One region of the Clostridium sp. AM42-4 genome, then DNA from elsewhere that is predicted to be linked to it. Evidence: riboswitches for the same ligand, from Rfam matches in the RefSeq annotation. Region 1 holds a riboswitch; the other holds the start of a gene.
What was found. Region 1 has a riboswitch for thiamine pyrophosphate ahead of DW922_RS09695 (TenA family protein). Riboswitches for the same ligand answer to the same signal wherever they lie in the genome.
Positions count from the first base shown of each region.

Region 2: it holds a riboswitch for thiamine pyrophosphate, as region 1 does, so the genes downstream of both, thiW (energy coupling factor transporter S component ThiW) here and DW922_RS09695 (TenA family protein) in region 1, are expected to answer to the same signal.

Region 1 covers NZ_QUIK01000010.1:81,095-86,495, forward strand. The annotation lists gene DW922_RS09670 (DUF4313 domain-containing protein) at 1-602, shown strand, start outside; gene DW922_RS09675 (hypothetical protein) at 599-922, shown strand; gene DW922_RS09680 (DUF4313 domain-containing protein) at 1,049-1,756, shown strand; gene DW922_RS09690 (hypothetical protein) at 1,783-2,439, shown strand; TPP riboswitch at 2,826-2,925, shown strand; TPP riboswitch at 2,986-3,083, shown strand; gene DW922_RS09695 (TenA family protein) at 3,150-3,824, shown strand; gene thiD (bifunctional hydroxymethylpyrimidine kinase/phosphomethylpyrimidine kinase) at 3,821-4,624, shown strand; gene thiE (thiamine phosphate synthase) at 4,636-5,277, shown strand; gene DW922_RS09710 (HAD family phosphatase) at 5,267-5,401, shown strand, end outside.
Region 2 covers NZ_QUIK01000008.1:44,460-49,860, reverse strand. The annotation lists gene DW922_RS07960 (RNA methyltransferase) at 1-39, shown strand, start outside; gene DW922_RS07955 (MATE family efflux transporter) at 41-1,327, shown strand; TPP riboswitch at 1,467-1,570, shown strand; gene thiW (energy coupling factor transporter S component ThiW) at 2,021-2,614, shown strand; gene DW922_RS07945 (hydroxyethylthiazole kinase) at 2,538-3,500, shown strand; gene thiE (thiamine phosphate synthase) at 3,582-4,211, shown strand; gene DW922_RS07935 (hypothetical protein) at 4,277-4,852, opposite strand; gene DW922_RS07930 (ABC transporter permease) at 4,874-5,401, opposite strand, start outside.

The DNA.
Region 1 (5,401 bases):
GGTTTGACCATCCGAAGATCCACGATGCGGTGGAGCGCGCAAAGCCCCGTCTGCATGGCCTGCGCTGTATTCAGGACCAAAAAGAAGGAAAGCTGCTCCTGCAGGACGGTACCCTGCTCTTCAGGCCAAAATACGCAAAGAAATATACCCGCACGCTGAGCCAGAGCCAGATTTTGTCCCTTAGTTGGGAACTGGGCGTAGAGGACGGAGAGCCTGATACCGATGCTGCACCTGTTACCTTGCCTTACAAGAAATTTGGTGCCACGCACCCCATCCAGCTGCAGGTGACTTCCTACCTGAATGGAAACCTTGCCATACAAATGGTGACATGGGAAAGCGGTGACCCGGAACCCTGGGCGACTCTCACCGTCAACCTGCCCGGCCAACGGCAAAAAGACCATGCCTTTATCGACACCAATGCCGATTCGGAATTTCCCACCTGGCTCGTCCGACATGGTCTGGCTATCCCAACCGGTCGCACCATGCAGAGTGGGTTCTGCACCTATCCTGAATATCGTTTTCGTGCCAACCGGCTACAGGAGCTGGACCCGGAAGGGTATGCAGGCTACCTGAAAAACTTTGAAAGGCGGTGCAGTGCATGAAATATAAGGCAGTTTATGATGTACTGAATGAAAGGCGGCAGGCTACCCCCGGTTTCTGTTACCATGACCGCAGCGGCTGGCGTGCTTACCCCCAGACCTACATGACCATGCAGTACCCTTTATGGATTATTGCTGAAGATGCTGCCACGGGCAGGCGTCTGTGGATCACCCAGGAGGGCACCCGATTTAGCATTTCCATTCGAAGGATGGATGAACAGAGGCGTAACTATGGCCCTACCTATCGCATTACTTGTGAAAACAGGACAAAGCTGGCTCAGGTTCTGCGCTATCAGTTCGAGTCAAAGACTTTGGCTGTGTAGCTGACGATGACCAGAGAGGAACTGCATTCCTCTCCCTGCTCCGGTTTCCTTGTCCAGAACACACTAAGAAGCACCGGCAATCTGCATTTTTGCAGGCGTCCGGTGCTTCTTTGGAGGAAAACGCTTATGAATACTCTCGCATTTACGCTGGGCGAACACCGAGCCCAGCTTACTTTGAAAATCAGTACATATCCCAACGGCAATCTCGCCATCAAGCTTTATGAAAAGGATCATGGCATCCTGATTTTGTGGGAAACCCTTACCACCAACTTAACCGGAATCCGGCCCGACCACTGCGCTTTCATCAATATAAAAGCCGCAGACGGACTTTTTCCGGCCTGGCTGTCAGACAATCACCTTGCGGAACCCACTGGACAAATTCTTGAATCGGATGGCTGTCTTTACCCTGAATACCTGTTTTATGGCAAAGAACTGGATGCCCTGGATCATGAGGGGCACACCCTCTACATCCGGCATCAGAAAGGCGAACTGGGGTGCCACTTTGAGCGGCTGTATATTGCCCTGCGCAGACTGGCGCGGGAAATCAACGGGTTCAGCTACACCGATTACAGCGGCTGGCGGTGTCTGGATGGGAGTTCCTCCACCCTGCCCCTCTGGATTGAGGCATCTGATCCTTCTCATGGCCGCAAATTCATCTTCACACAGAAAGGTCCCGCACTCCAGACTATCATCCGCTATGCCGATGGTACGGAGAAGCAGTGCATCTATCGGCGCAAAGAGGACATGGCAGGCGATCTGATGACCATGTTCCAGGATGAGCTGCGTGTTTACCCTCCCTGGTCTGAAGACCGAAGGAAACGGTACGAATATTAAACACGATAAAATAGGAGGACATCATCATGAAGATCCGTATCTATCCCAAATCCCTGTTGGAAACCATGTGGCAGCAGGACAAACTGCTGTTTACCCCAGAGGCGGAGCAACCACCCCTGTGTCTTCGGTGTGGTCAGCCGCTGGATTGCAGGCTGGTCATCAACGCCCTGAGCCGCTATGCAGATGTCCATATCTGCGAGGCGTGCGGTATGGATGAAGCCCTGCGTGATGCCAACCGTTGCCCACTCCCTCTAACAGAATGGGCAGCTGTCAAAAACGGTTTGAGCCAGCAGCAGACCGACTTTGAAAATCCGTTGCTGACTACTTCCTGCACCTTTGAAGATCTGTTTCAGCAGGGCTCCCGTCCTGCCAGCGAGATAGCCTATTCCCGTTCTGATTATGACGGATGGAAATGGTGGACCACCTGGCATCAGTGCCAAAAGGATACGCCTGTTCTGGAAGTTGCCCGTGAAATTGATGCTTTCCAGAATGCGCTGTTCCAACTGCCGGAGTTTCTGAATTTGGATACCCTGACACGGTTCTGCCGAGGGTACGCCCAGCCCACCAGCGAGCCCACCGAATTCAATTTGTATTCGGAAACTGCCCACTTTTATATCTGGCTGCGGTTAGTCACCCGGCATCGAGATTATAATGCCTATGTGCATTACTATCTGAAAGGTTAAAAATTTACAACGCACCGGATACAGTATGCCTATCGGCTCTGTATTCGGTGCGTTTTTCTCTCTTTATATACCGCACCATAATCATATCCAAAATATTTATGAAAAATTAGATGCCACAAATTCTATTGAGGGATAAAACAAAGCTATTATTTTAGGATACATTAGCCCCTTACTGTAACCCAGTGATAAAAAACGTCGGCGAAAAGGTGTCAAATCCTCCACATCTGTCTCTCCTTTTTTGTCCGTTTTCCCGCATTTAGAACCTCGTTTTGAGGGGAACAGGATAACTTTATCTAGCCGACCATGCGGAAAAACCTTTGATTTCCGTGGACTTTTACCGTCCTAAATGCGTAGACTTGACTTTTGGGGACTTTCTAACTATAATGATATTCAAGCAGGGGGACTACCTTGTAGTTGAGAAGGTTAAAACCTGACCCTTTGAACCTGTTGGCTAATACCAACGCAGGGAGCTAAAGAATACAGATTCGTATTTTTTGGACATTCTCTGTTTTGGGAATGTCCTTTTTTAATTGAATAAGATATGATATGTGTTTGCGAGGGAACTGAACAAGTTGAAAAAGGTAAGACCTGACCTCTGGACCTGTCGGCTAATACCGGCGTAGGGAAGCAATTTCTTACGCTCGTATTGCGTCTGAAAGAGCTTCTAATTGTTTTAGAGGCTCTATTTTTTTATCTTAGGAGGATCAAACATGGCATTTATGAAAGACATCTTAACCCACAACATTCCCATTTGGGAAGAATGTGCAGCTACCCCATTTGTGCAGGAAGTGCAAACTGGAAAGCTACCTCTTGAAAAATTCAAAAGATATATGATTCAGGATAGTATCTATCTGAAAAACTATGCCCGTATATACGGCAAGGCAATTTTTCATGCTGATACATTAAGAGAAATTCAGCTTTACTATTCCATGCTGAATTTTGTAAATGATACGGAATCAGAAGTGCGCCTGGATTATCTAAAGCAATTTTGCATGACGGATAATGATATTGAACTGATCGCTCCTCTGCCTGAAAATCAAAATTACATTGATTTCATGTTTGAGATTGCGTCACATGGAAAGAATGAAGAAATTTTAATGGCGGTTCTTCCCTGTATGCTAAGTTACAGCTATATATTCCGAAAATTGGCGGCTGTTCCTACAAGCAGACAGTCAAGATATTGGGACTTTATCAAAGATTATGCGGATGAACAATATGCAGAAAGCTGCAAAGAATGGTCTGCTTTTGCAGAGCATAAATGTGCCGGGTTATCAGTAGCAAATAAAAAGTATCTGGCTGATATTTTTGAAAAAGCAAGTTTGTTAGAGCTTGCTTTTTGGAAGATGGCCTATCGGAACGAGAGAATGGAGGAAAATGCAAAATGAAAAAAGTATTGTCCATTGCCGGATCAGATTGCAGCGGAGGTGCAGGTATTCAGGCTGATTTGAAAACTTTTTCTGCTCACGGCGTATTTGGAATGAGTGTTATTGTTTCTGTTGTTGCAGAGAACACCAGCCGCGTTATCGACATCCAAGATATTACCCCGGATATGATTGCAAAACAGATTGATGCCGTGTTTGAAGATATTGAAGTGAACGCAGTAAAGATTGGTATGCTTTCTACGCCAGAATGTATGAAAGCAGTGGCAATGAAACTATTACAATATAAGCCACAAAATATTGTAATCGACCCGGTTATGTATGCCAAAAATGGCTGCCCATTGATGAATCCTGCGGCGGTTTCCACCTTGATAGACACTGTAATTCCACTGGCCGATGTGCTTACTCCAAATATTCCAGAGGCAGAGAAAATAGCGGATATGCAGATTTCCACAGTTTCAGATATGGAGGCTGCCGCAAGAAAAATATATGCCATGGGTTGTAAGGCGATTGTTGTCAAGGGCGGACATCATATAGGAAATGCCGTTGATGTCCTATTTGATGGAGAAAATTTCCACCACTTTGAAACAGCCCGCATTGATACGAAAAATACTCATGGGACAGGCTGTACCTTTTCTTCTGCAATCGCTTCCCAGCTTGCAAAGGGAAAAAGTATTCCGCTTGCTGTCGAAGCGGCAAAGGCTTATGTCACAACGGCAATCGAACACTCCCTTGCGATTGGAAAAGGCTGTGGCCCGACGCACCATTTCTACGAATTGTATCAGCATGGTTTATCTAAAGAATAGGCAGGTGCAAAATGAACTTTGATTATACACTTTATCTTGTTACTGATCGTCAACTAATGAGCTGCGATAGCCTGACAGAAGCGGTGGAACAGGCAATTTTAGGAGGCTGCACAATGATACAACTCCGAGAAAAAGAATTGCCTTCATTGGAATTTTATAATCAGGCGGTTGCCGTGAAACAGGTTACGGAGAGATACCATATTCCCCTTATCATAAACGACCGGATAGATATTGCAATGGCTGTGCAGGCTGCGGGAGTACATATTGGACAACATGATTTACCTGCGGCTACCGTCCGCAAAGTAATTGGGGAAAATATGCTGTTGGGGGTATCTGCTTCTTCCATTGCAGAAGCAATACAAGCACAGCAGGATGGTGCGGATTATTTGGGAGTTGGCGCAATGTTCCCTACTGGAACTAAAACCGACGCTGAATCTGTATCAATGGAGGAATTACAGAAAATCCGCACAGCCGTTTCTTTGCCGATAGTTGTTATTGGCGGTATCAATAAAGGAAATGCAGGGCGTTTCAAGCCCATGGGAATTGACGGACTGGCTGTTGTATCTGCCATCATAGCGCAGTCCGATATAAAAGCTGCTGCTGCGGAACTGAAAGATTTATTTTGCGGAAAGGAAAAGAAACATGGATTTTAATGCGGCAATCTTTGATTTAGATGGAACAATTCTGGATTCAATGGATGTATGGGAGCATATAGATATTCAGTTTTTGAAAAAGAGAAATCTTCCTGTCCCAGATAATTATGTAACTGAAATATGT
Region 2 (5,401 bases), on a different contig from region 1:
CAGCTTGGAAACCATCATACAGAAGGCGGGGAAGCTTAGCATGAATATCAAAAGACAGTTTATCCGCTATGTTTCCCAGAATATGTTAGGCATGCTCGGTATGTCCCTTTACATTCTGGCCGACACATTCTTTATTGCTAAGGCTGTCGGTGCGAATGGTATCACGGCATTGAATCTGGTATTACCCCTTTACAATCTGATCTTTGCGGTAGGCGCAATGATCGGAGTCGGCTCTGCAATCCGTTTTACGGTTGAGCGTAATAAAGGAATGAAAGAAGCGGAAGGCTATTTCTTTCATGCACTGTCATGGGCAGCAGTGATCAGTGTCCTGTTTGTTTTGGCAGGAGCCTTTTTCCCGGGACAGATCATCCACCTTCTTGGAGGCAATGCACAGATTGTATCGACCGGAATCATGTATACCCGCATATTTCTGATGTTTGCCCCGTTTTTTATGTGGAATCATATTATCAGTGCATTTGTTCGCAATGATGGAGATCCATCCATCGCAATGTATGCAACACTTGCAAGCAATCTGTTTAATATCGTATTTGACTATGTGCTGATGTTTCCTTTGGGAATGTCTATGCCGGGAGCGGCACTTGCAACCGCATTATCACCGGTTATCAGTATTCTTATCTGCTTCAGACATTTCCGTAGCAGCAGAAATACGATCTGCTTCAAGCCGGTACGTTTGTCTGTCCGGAAGCTGCTTTTTTCCTGTCAGGTTGGTATCTCTGCCTTTGTAGGGGAAATATCCTCCGGTGTCATCACAATGGCATTTAATACCATCATTCTCCGGCTTTCGGGTAATATCGGGGTTGCAGCGTATGGAGTCGTTGCAAATTTCTCGCTTGTGGCAGTTGCATTATTCAATGGAATCGCGCAGGGCTCCCAGCCGCTGCTCAGCCGTTTCTATGGACTTGGCGATAAAGAAAGCCTGAGAACCGTGATCCGTCTTGCAATTAAAACAGCTTTATGTGTCGCCTGCTTGCTTATTGTGACCGTACAGCTCTGGTCAGAACCGATGGCTGGAATTTTTAACCAGGAACAAAGTGCAGAGCTGGCAGCTCTTGCAAGACAGGGATTAAAGATTTATTTTACCGGTTTTTTGTTTGCCGGAGTTAATATTGTCGGAACCAATATCCTAAGTGCCGTAGAGTCAGCACGCTGGGCGTTTGCAGCTTCTGTATCCCGTGGGTTTGTTGCAATCCTTGCGTTTGCTTTCCTCCTTTCTGCTGTATTTGGCATGAATGGGGTATGGATGGCATTTCCATGTGCAGAATTAACAACCATGTTTTTGACGCTGAACGGTATCCGGAAGCTATAAACTATAACTGTACTATACGGGATTTTCAGTTCAGAAAATACCTACCTGTGAACAGTAACACAATGGTGACACAACGGTAACATAACGACAATACAGTTGACAGGGTCAAGTCTCTGTGTTATGCTTACTTACGTTAAAAGAGAAAAAGCGCGGGAGTCTGTGAGACAGGCTGAGAGGAAGATCGATCTTCGACCGTACCTGATTTGGGTAATGCCAACGGAGGGAAGCAAGGAATAGAAGTGTGCGTCTTCGGGCAATTTCCTGAAGGCGCATTTTTTTGTTTCATAGGAAAGTGCGTCCTATGAAATATAATGATTATAGAAACTAGTATCCGGATGCACTGCAAAAGCTCCAGATGCAGGGGAGACGTCTCTGTCAGCTGGAAATCCTGAAAGTGTGTTTGTGCAACGCATGAACAGGAACAGAATCATATTTTGCAGGAAAAGTAGACTGGAGGGGGAGCGCCCTGCAGTCTGGCAGAAGGAGTTTATATAGCGATGGGAATCCGTGTTTTCGGAGTGAGAGGAAGTAAGTAAACTTCGACCGAACAAGAATTAGTATACTGTCTTATTCACATTTCGCATAATGATGCAGAACGTGAGTCATACCGTACACTACCTGCCGCTATCTGACCTGTTTCTTTGGAATCTGGCTCTGGCGGCAGGATTCTGGAAAAAACAGGAGGACAAACAAATGGAAAAACAAAGAATGAAAACGTTTCGCATGGTATTTTTAGCTATGATGGTAGCAATCGGAGTCGTAATTTCACCGATCTTACGGATTGAGGGAATGTGCCCGACTGCGCATCTGATCAATATTACCTGTTCTGTATTTATGGGACCGTGGTATTCCCTTCTCTGCGCCTGTATGATCGGTGTGATCCGTATGATGTTTATGGGCATTCCGCCGTTAGCACTGACGGGTGCGGTATTTGGAGCGTTTTTATCTGGTGTATTTTACCGTGCATCGAAGGGAAAAATCATCTGTGCAGTATTTGGTGAAATTTTTGGTACCGGAATCATTGGATCCCTGGTATCTTATCCGGTCATGGCGTTTATTATGGGACGCGATGGTCTGAACGCCTTCTATTATACCCCGATGTTTATTTCCGCAACGATCATGGGAGGCATCGCAGCTTATGTATTCCTGAAGGCATTGAGCCAGACCGGAATGCTGGCAAAATTTCAAGAGAGTCTGGGAGCAAAGGTTTATGACAGAAACGGAAGAAAGAAAACTGAAACAGTCCATGCAGCTGCAGGGCATGCTGGAGATTCGAAGGTATATTAAAGAAACGGCACCTCTGATCCATTGCATTACCAATCCGATTTCTATCCATGACTGTGCCAATATCATACTGGCGGCAGGGGGAAGACCGATCATGGCAGAGCATCCGGCAGAAGTAAGAGAGATCACGGCGGTTTCTTCTGCGCTGATGCTGAATCTTGGAAATATCACGGATGCACGGATGGAATCCATGAAAGCTTCGCTTACAGAAGCAAACCAGCGCCATATTCCAGTACTGTTAGATCTAGTCGGGGTTACCTGCAGCAGCCTTCGCCGTGATTACGCGAAGCAATTGCTGGAAAACGGAGTATTTTCTGTGATCAAGGGGAATATTTCTGAGATTCTGGCTGTTGCAGAGCTTCCTTTTCACGGGACCGGAATAGATGCAGGAGTCCAGGATGCACTTTCCGATGCAAACGAGGACTGGTATTGCCGTACAGCGAGGACACTTGCGTTTCACCTTGGCTGTACAGTTATGGCAACCGGAAAGCAGGACCTGATCGCAGATAGCCAGGATGTATTTCTTGTTTCAAATGGAAATGCCAGCTTATCTGGGATCACGGGTACCGGCTGTATGGTAGGCGCACTTACAGCGGCTTATCTTCCAGGAAATAGCAGAAAATCCGTGGTCCGGGAAAATCGTGAGAGCAAAGACATCAAAATGGCTGGCTCTCAGGACAATGGTTCTTCCAGAAATACAGGAAATCCTGCCGGGACTGGAACAACAGCAGCACTTCTTGCAGCAGCTACCATGGGAATTGCTGGGGAACATGCTTCCGGGATTTCCCGCGGGCCAGGAAGCTTTCAGGTAAACCTGCTCGATGAAATTTATGCTCTGGGGGAAGATCAGCTTCTGTCAGAAGCAAGAATACGACAGCATGCGTTTTGATTTTCACAGGAAACTGTAGAATGCAGTTCTTGGAAAAATCATTAAAAAGAAAACAGAGAAAACAGAAAAGAGGCAAACCTTATGACAAAAAATCTGGATCTGAGTCTGTATCTTGTGACAGACAGTACCTATCATACAGAGGAATCTCTCTTATATACGGTGGAAGAGGCCTGCAAGGGCGGCGTAACACTGGTGCAGCTTCGAGAAAAAAATACAGGAGGGCGTGACTATCTGGAAAAGGCCTGCAAGATCAAGAAAATCACCGATCGATATCAGGTTCCGCTGATCATCGATGACCGTGCCGATGTGGCTATGGCATGTGGTGCAGCAGGTGTCCATGTAGGAGCCTCTGACCTGCCTGTCGCTGAGGTACGTCGCTTACTTGGACCGGATAAAATTGTTGGTGCAACCGCAAAAACAGTAGAAGCAGCAAAGAAAGCTTATGAGGATGGCGCAGATTACCTTGGTGTCGGGGCAATCTACCCGACCACAACCAAGGTAACGACCGTGCTGACTGCAGTTTCGACCTTGTCGGATATCTGTAAGGCAGTTCCGATTCCGGTAGTAGCGATCGGCGGGCTGAATTTGGAGAACATGGGAATTCTGGCCGGAAGCGGGGCAGACGGAATTGCGGTTGTATCCGCGATCATGAAAGCAAAAGACCCGCAAAAAGCAGTTGCGGATCTTTTACAGGCAGTAAAGCAGCTGTAGCGATGTTCCTATTTCTGGTTTGGGAGTAAGGATACCGCTACTTTACTTATGAGTAACTTAACAGTTTAACGCCGTTTCCCGGTATAGTCCTGCTTCCGGCGTTCCTGAACCACATGATTCAGGATTCCGCCACCGACGATCATAGCGGCGGCTGTAAGTAAAACACGTTTGGCACCTTCCTGCGGGAGGGTGCTTTTTGATTTTATGGAATCTGGATAAAGCTGTAGCTGATACGGAATCTCATATGGCGTGCCCATAGCCAGTGTGTCAGCAATGACATCCAGTTCTCTGGTGAGATCTGGAACTGGAATTGTAAAATGTGAATTCGTCCCCTTTTTGCTGTCGTTTAAGATTTTCTGTTCATTTACGATCATATAATCGTAGTTTGGGCTGCTCCAGGTGATGGAGAGGTAAGCAGTTCCATCTGCCACCGTGAGTAGTGTCGGGCTCTGAACGGATGCTTTTCCGCTTCCTCCTGTCATGCTCAGCTCAATGGCATATTCTCCGTCTGCAAGCTCTGCTTTGGGTGAAAGTGATGTCTGAGCCGCTGTGGCATAAGGGGTGCCAGACAAAAATGCAATAGAAAACAGAGGGATGAGAACTGCTTTCCGGAACATTTGGTGTATCGGTATCGATTTCATAAGAAACGGCTCCTTTTTATATTACAGGTTTTTCTTTTTATACAGAAACCATGATGCTGCACAGGAAAAGCATACCAGATACAGAAGCAAAATGCCGATGCCCTGATAAGAAAACGGTTCATGGTTGGCAATGCAGCGCAGTGCAGCACTGGTCTGCGACAATGGCAGATATTCGATCACCTGGCGGATCCCGTCAGGCATATTCTGTGCCGAGAAAAAGGTATTGCAAAGGTATGCCATCGGCATAATGACATAGTTGGAAAAGCGCGGGACATCCGCGTGGTTTTTGGCGTAGAAAGAAACCACAACTCCAATGGTGGAAAACACCGCCCCATTTAAAAACATAAACAGGAACGACCAGCCATTAAAGCATAATCCCGTTCCGATCGGAAGGACCAGAAGAATGATGACCATTCCCGCATAAAGACCACGCAGGCTTCCGCCGATGATCTGTCCTGCAATGAATTGCCATAGCGGGGTAGGCGAGATCATGACCTGGTCAAACGCCTTCTCATACAGGCGCTGGACGTTTAAATTCTGTGCGATCGC